DNA from 2 places in the Bradyrhizobium sp. CCBAU 45389 genome. Region 2 is predicted to be linked to the other one. Evidence: predicted binding sites of a transcription regulator. Region 2 holds the regulator's gene; the other holds the start of a gene.
The links. The regulator PhoB, encoded in region 2, activates phosphate uptake and scavenging genes when phosphate is short. The targets are predictions, from matches to a motif close to TGTCATNNANCTGTCAT.
Positions count from the first base shown of each region.

Region 1 (3,746 bases), on a different contig from region 2:
TCGTCGCGGCGCTCGCGATCCTGATCTATGGTCTCGTCGATCTCGATTTCTCGCCGTCGCGGTTCTTCGCCGGCCTCAGCCAGCTCGGCTGGATCAGCCTGATGATGATCCCGCCGGATCCCGGCTCCTCGCTGCCGGTCTATCTGAAGGCGCTCGGCGAAACGCTCTCGATCGCGCTGCTCGGCACCACGCTGGCGGCGGTGTTCGCGCTGCCGGTGAGCCTGCTGGCCGCGCGCAACGTCATACCCTCGCAGATCGTGCGCTTTCCCGTGCGACGATTCCTCGATTCGATCCGCGGCGTCGACACGCTGATCTGGGCGCTGGTGTGGATCAACGTGGTCGGGCTCGGCCCGTTCGCCGGCGTGCTCGCCATCGCCGTGTCGGATTTCGGCGCGTTCGGAAAGCTGTTCTCGGAGGCGATCGAGGGCGCCGACCAGAAGCAGGTCGAGGGCATCCGCGCCTCCGGCGGCAGCGCGCTGCACGAGATCCGCTTCGGCCTGTTGCCGCAGGTCCTGCCCGTTATCGCCGGCCAAGTGCTCTATTTCATCGAGTCCAACACCCGCTCGGCCACCATCATCGGCATCGTCGGCGCCGGCGGCATCGGCCTCCAGCTCGCCGAGCAGATCCGCGTGCTGGAATGGCAGAGGGTCTCGTTCCTGATCCTGATGATCCTGGTCGCGGTGGCCGCGATCGATTTCATCTCGGGCAAGCTGCGCTTTGCGATTATTGGGCGAAGAGCTGTGGCCTGATCACAGGTGCCGTAGGGTGGGCAAAGCGAGAGCGTGCCCACCACTCTTAACGATCGAAAAAAATCGTGGGCACGGCGCGAAGTGCGCCTTTGCCCACCCTACGGCTCCGGTTTCGTGGAGAGAGAGTCCCCTATGACTCCACCAAAAACTCCACCCGCTCCGCGGCAAACCGCGAATGCTTCGTCACCAGCGGCTTGCCCTGGAGATCATGGTCGGTGGCATCCACCACCAGGATCGGCCGCCCCAGCGGGAGATCGAGACGTGCGGCATCAGTTGCGTCGACGATGCCGGCGGTGATCCGGGTCGCGCCGCGGCGATAGTCGCGGACGCCAAAATGCTCGAGCAGCTTCGTCATCGAGCGAGTCGCGGCGAACACCTCGCCCGCGCCCGGAAACAGTTCCGCCGATAGCCAGGTGGTGGAAACGCAGATGGGCGTGCGGTCGGCGAGGCGGATCGCCTCGATCCGCACCAAGGGCGCGCCGGTCTTCAGTCCCAGCTCCCGCGCGAGCTCGCGCGTCGCGACGTCGTCGGTCGCCTCGATCAACCGGCCATGCGGCTCGCGACCCTCAGCGCCGACGATCTCGGAGAAGCGCGTGCGCGAGCGCAAGGGATAAGCGAGCTTCTGCGTCTCGACATAGGTTCCGCTGCCGCGTTCGGCGCGCACGATGCCGCGCTCGGCAAGGGCTGCGAGCGCGCGCCGCACGGTGTGGCGGTTCACGCGATAGGTTTCGGCGATCTCCATCTCGCCCGGCAGCTTGTCGCCGGCGGCAAAGCGGCCGTCGGCGATGCCGCGCTCGATGCCGTCGGCGACGAGGCGCCACAAAGCGACGCCCGAAGAGGCTGTGTCCTGCATGCTCATGTCGTCGGTCAGCCTAGCCCGAAAATCACATCATTGTCACGAAACAGTCATGGCGCGTCCGTATGAAGTTGTCTATTATCATAGACAACTTGGATTCGACAAGTTCTGTCAAAAGCTCGGTGGATTAGGTGACCCAGCACGATACCCAGCAAGCCCAGCGCAAGGCCGCGATGGCCGTGCTGGCGCACGCGGAGGCGGGCGAGATCGCCGCTCGCCTCCGCGATCTCGCCCTGCCGGCTCATCAGGATCTGCGTGCGCCGGAGAGCGGCCTCGTGATGCTGCGCGGCCGGGTCGGCGGCGACGGTGCGCCCTTCAATCTCGGCGAAGCCACGGTGTCGCGCGCGGCGGTGAGGCTTGCGAGCGGCGAGGTCGGCTTCGGCTACACGCTCGGGCGCGACGGTGAGAAGGCGCGGCTGATCGCGCTGTGCGATGCGCTGGTGCAGTCCCGTGATTTCGGCGGGCTCGTCGAGCGCAGCGTTATCGCGCCGTTGCGCGAGCAGCTTATGGTCAGGCGGACGCGGGCGGCGGAAGAGACCGCCGCGACGAAGGTTGATTTCTACACCATGGTGCGCGGTGAGGGGTGAGATCATGACCACGATTGCGGAATTGCCGCCGGGTTTTGCCGACAAGGTGCTGTCGGCGCAATCGACCTTTCGCTCGGTGATGGACGCGATGGCGCGGCCGGGCTCGGTCCAGCGCATCGTGCCGATGGCGGGATCGCCCGGAATGATGATGCGCGGCACCGCGGCGATCGCACTGACGCTGTTCGATCACGACACGCCGCTCTGGCTCGATGCGCGGATGGCGGAAAGCTCGGACGTGACCAAGTGGTTGAAGTTCCACACCGGCGCGCCGGTTGTGCAGGACTCCTCGATCGCGTCATTCGCGCTCATCAGCGACGGTAGTGCACTGCCTTCGCTCGAGCGCTTCGCGCTCGGTACCAGCGAGTATCCGGACCGTTCGACCACGGTGATCATTCAGGTCGAAAGCCTGGACGCGGGGCCTGGCTTCGAGCTGCGCGGCCCCGGCATCGACGGCGTCGCGACGCTGCAGGCGTCGATCAAGCCTTTCGACCTGTCCGAGCGCCTGCGTATGAACGAGGCACTGTTTCCGCGCGGCATCGATGTGGTGCTGGTCGCCGATGACGCCGTGGTTGCGATCCCCCGCACCACGCGCGTCGTGAGCAAGGGAAGCTAGAAGCATGTATGTCGCAGTCAAAGGCGGCGAGCGCGCCATCGAGAACGCCCATCGCCTGCTCGCACATAAGCGGCGCGGCGATCAGGGCGTTACGGAAATCTCCCTCGACCAGATCTCGGAGCAGCTCGGGCTTGCCGTCGATCGCGTCATGAGCGAAGGCTCGCTCTATGATCGCGAGCTCGCGGCGCTCGCGATCAAGCAGGCGCGCGGCGATCTGATCGAGGCGATCTTCCTGGTCCGCGCCTTCCGTGCGACCCTGCCGCGCTTCGGCACCAGCGAGCCGGTCAACACCGGCGCTATGCGGGTGCAGCGACGGGTATCAGCGACCTTCAAGGACATTCCCGGCGGCCAGATCCTAGGGCCGACCTTCGATTATACCCACCGCCTGCTCGATCCCTCGCTCGCTGAAGGTTTTGTGCCGGAAGTGCCGGCCGTGGCTGAAGCCTCGACCGCGCCGACGCCGCGCGTCACCGACATTCTGGGCCGCGACGGGCTGATCGAATCCTCGCCGGAAGCCGAAGAGGGCGCCAGCGTCGGCGATCTCACCCGCGAGCCGCTGAATTTCCCGGCCGACCGCGACCTCCGCCTGCAAAACCTCGCGCGCGGCGACGAAGGCTTTCTCCTCGCGATGGGCTATTCGACCCAGCGCGGCTATGGCCGCAACCATCCCTTTGTCGGCGAGATCCGCTTCGGCGAAGTCGAGGTCGAATTCGCGGCGGAAGATGTCGGCTTCGCCGTGCCGCTCGGCGCGATCGAGCTCACCGAGTGCCAGATGGTGAACCAGTTCAAGGGTTCTGCGACGGAAGCGCCGTGCTTCACCCGCGGCTACGGCCTCGCTTTCGGCCAGAGCGAGCGCAAGACCATGTCGATGGCGCTGGTCGATCGCGCGCTGCGAGCCCGCGAGCTCGGCGAGGAGGCACTCGCCCCGGCGCAAGACGAGG
Region 1 covers NZ_LBIY01000092.1:136,788-140,533, reverse strand. The annotation lists gene phnE (phosphonate ABC transporter, permease protein PhnE) at 1-749, shown strand, start outside; gene phnF (phosphonate metabolism transcriptional regulator PhnF) at 880-1,608, opposite strand; gene phnG (phosphonate C-P lyase system protein PhnG) at 1,779-2,192, shown strand; gene phnH (phosphonate C-P lyase system protein PhnH) at 2,197-2,805, shown strand; gene XH79_RS23165 (carbon-phosphorus lyase complex subunit PhnI) at 2,810-3,746, shown strand, end outside.
Region 1: phnF (phosphonate metabolism transcriptional regulator PhnF) is a predicted target of PhoB. The motif match lies at 1,643-1,659, and genes of this name have one in related genera.

Region 2 (3,746 bases):
TCGCCGGCGAGACCGCGCCGCTGCTCTTCACCGCGCTGTCGAACCAGTTCTTCAGCCTCGGCCTGAACAAGACGATGGCGAACCTGCCGGTCACCATCAACAACTTCGTGCAGAGCCCCTACGCCTATTGGAAGCAGCTCGCCTGGAGCGGTGCGCTGCTGATCACGATCACCGTGCTTGCCCTGAACATTGGCGCGCGCATCCTCGGCGCCGAGAGGACTGCAAAATGACCGACCTTTCCGTATCCGTGAGTTCCAACGCCCATCTGGCCTCGCAGCCGCTGCCGGAAGCGCCCGCCAAGGTGACGGTGCGCAACCTCAACTTCTATTACGGCGAGCACCACGCGCTGAAGAACATCAACCTGACGCTCGGCACCAACCGCGTCACCGCGTTCATCGGGCCGTCGGGCTGCGGCAAGTCGACCCTGCTGCGCATCTTCAACCGGATGTACGACCTCTATCCGGGCCAGCGCGTCACCGGTCAGCTGATGCTCGACCAGACCAACATCCTCGACCCCAAGCTGGACCTGAACCTGCTGCGCGCCCGCGTCGGCATGGTGTTCCAGAAGCCGACGCCGTTCCCGATGACGATCTATGAGAACATCGCCTTCGGCATCCGCCTCTATGAGAAGATCTCGAAGTCCGAGATGGACGACCGTGTCGAGAAGGCGCTGCGCGGCGGCGCGCTGTGGAACGAGGTCAAGGACAAGCTCAACGCCTCGGGCCTGTCGCTCTCGGGTGGCCAGCAGCAGCGCCTCTGCATCGCGCGCACCGTCGCGGTGCGTCCTGAGGTGATCTTGTTTGACGAGCCCTGCTCGGCGCTCGACCCGATCTCGACCGCCAAGGTCGAGGAGCTGATCCAGGAGCTGTCCGAGAACTACACGATCGCGATCGTCACCCACAACATGCAGCAGGCGGCGCGCGTCTCGGACAAGACCGCCTTCATGTATCTCGGCGAGCTCATCGAGTTCGACGACACCAGCAAGATCTTCACGTCGCCGAGCGATCGGCGCACGCAGGATTACATCACCGGCCGGTTCGGCTGAGGAGACAGGACATGGGTTCTGAACATACCGCAAAGGCTTTCGATACCGACCTCCAGGAACTCACCCGCCTGGTCGCCGAGATGGGCGGCATCGCCGAGCGCATGATCGTCGATTCCGTCGGCGCGCTGATCCGCCGCGACGTCGCGCTCGGCCAGCGCGTCGTCACCACCGACGCCGATCTCGACGCGCTCCAGAAGCGCATCGAGGAGCGCGCCGTGCTCACCATCGCCCGCCGCCAGCCGATGGCGGTGGATCTGCGCGAGATCGTCGGCGCCATGCGCGTTGCGACCGATCTCGAGCGCATCGGCGACCTCGCCAAGAACATGGGTAAGCGCGTCGCCGCTCTGGAGACCGATTTCCATCCGCTGAAGCTGTTCCGCGGCCTGGAACACATGACCGACCTCGTGCAGCAGCAGGTCAAGTCGGTGCTGGACGCCTATGCCGCGCACGATCTGCCGGCGGCGATGGCGGTGTGGAAGGGCGACGAGGAAGTCGACGCCATCTGCACCTCGCTGTTCCGCGAGCTCCTCACCTACATGATGGAAGATCCGCGCAACATCTCGTTCTGCATCCATCTGATGTTCTGCGCCAAGAACATCGAGCGGATCGGCGACCACGCCACCAACATCGCCGAGACCGTGTTCTACATGATCGAGGGCCAGGCCATCACCGACAAGCGGCCGAAGGGCGACATGACGACCTTCGCCACGACGGTCCCGAATACCTGAAGACTTAAGGAGCGACGAGCCGATGGGCGCACGCATTATGGTGGTTGAGGACGAGGAAGCTCTCACCGAGCTTCTCCGCTACAACCTCGAAGGCGACGGCTATGACGTCGAGACGGTGATGCGCGGCGACGACGCCGACACCCGCCTCAAGGAGCACATCCCCGACCTGATCGTGCTCGACTGGATGCTGCCGGGCCTCTCGGGCATCGAGCTGTGCCGGCGGCTGCGCACCCGCCCCGAGACCAAGCAGCTTCCGATCATCATGCTCACCGCGCGCGGCGAGGAGAGCGAGCGGGTGCGCGGGCTTGCCACCGGCGCCGACGATTACATCGTCAAGCCGTTCTCGGTGCCGGAGCTGCTGGCGCGGGTGAAGGGCCTCCTGCGGCGCGCCAGCCCCGAGCGGCTCGCCACCGTGCTCGCCTATGGCGACATCGAGCTCGACCGCGAGAAGCGCCGCGTGGCGCGCTCGGGCCGGCCGATCGATCTCGGTCCGACCGAATATCGCCTCTTGGAGTTCTTCCTGGAGCATCCAGGCCGCGTGTTCTCGCGCGAGCAGCTGCTCGACAGCGTCTGGGGCCGCGACATCTACATCGACGAGCGCACTGTCGACGTTCATATCGGCCGCCTGCGCAAGCTGCTCAATCTCGGCCGCGAGCAGGACCCGATCCGCACCGTCCGCGGCGCCGGCTATGCGCTCGACGACCGCTTCGCGAAGGCCGAGCAGACGTAAGCTGTTTTAGAGAGCTGCCGCCACAACATCGGTGTCGTCCCGGCCTAGTGCGCAATTGCGCACGGGGGCCGGGACCCATAACCCCAGGGCGTAATTGTTGTGCAAAGAGGGTAACTCCGAGTCTTTGTAACCACGTCTGCCGGTGGTTATGGGTCCCGGCCTTCGCCGGGACGACAGCGGAGTGTGTTGAGCCGTCGCCATGCGACGGCTGCTTCTTGATCTCAGAACAAACTCAGCGCGTGCCCGGCTTTGCCGGCGCGCGACGGCGGTCCGCCGCGGGCTGATAGGCCACGCGCGAGTGCTGGGCGCAGTAGGGCAGGCCGGAGAGCGCCTTGCCGCCGCAGAAGAAGAAATCCGGGCTCGAGGGATCGCCGACCGGCCAGTGGCAGGTCGCCTCGTTCAATTCGAGCAGCGACAGCCGCTGGCTCATCGGCACCACGTTGTCGTAGGTGACAGGCTCCGCCTCGACCTCGACCTCGAAGGCCTGCGCCAGCGCGGTGTTGCCGCGCGCAATGGGGCGGCTGACCCTCATCATGTGCTGAGCGGGACGCGCCTTGCGCGGCCGGGGAGCTGCCGATGAGGGGCTCTTGGCGCGGCCGGACAGGCCGAGCCTGTGCACCTTGCCGATCACGGCATTACGGGTCACGTTGCCGAGCTCGGCTGCGATCTGGCTGGCCGACAATCCGGCCTCCCAGAGCTTTTTCAGCTGCTCGACGCGATCGTCGGACCAGGTCAAAACCGTCATTGCACCCTCTTCCCTCGCCGTGCGGCTGCCGTCCTGGCGCCTTGCGGCGAATGCCTAAGCCTCGAAAAACCCGTGCCGCCAGAATCCCTTAAGGCTCGCCGGGCGTAACCAGAACGCCCGAACGTTTACGCCGGTACATGAGGACTTAGAGGATCAGAACTGCTGCACGAGATGTCGTATCTGACAAGCCAAACGCTACAATATGGCGTGACTCACGCGCAAGAGTCAGCCGACTCGCTTCCACATGTTCCGTGGCAAAAACCCTGCAAATCCGGCACCGCAAGACTACGGATTCAGCGTTTCGCGAGGCTTTCGGGCGGCATTGACACCCGTTCTCCCCGGCATAAGATAGTGTCACGTGCCGCCCTTAAAAGGCGGCACGTTTCGTTTTCCGGGCCGGTTGATGGTGCGCTGCGTGAGCGCGTTCAGGCCGTCCGCAACATCAAGTGATCGTCATGACGAACAGCGCCGCGCCGCATTTGCTCCCCGTCTTCGCCA
Region 2 covers NZ_LBIY01000073.1:19,003-22,748, forward strand. The annotation lists gene pstA (phosphate ABC transporter permease PstA) at 1-230, shown strand, start outside; gene pstB (phosphate ABC transporter ATP-binding protein PstB) at 227-1,045, shown strand; gene phoU (phosphate signaling complex protein PhoU) at 1,057-1,773, shown strand; gene phoB (phosphate regulon transcriptional regulator PhoB) at 1,796-2,503, shown strand; gene XH79_RS08895 (GcrA family cell cycle regulator) at 2,736-3,248, opposite strand; gene XH79_RS08900 (aspartate aminotransferase family protein) at 3,704-3,746, shown strand, end outside.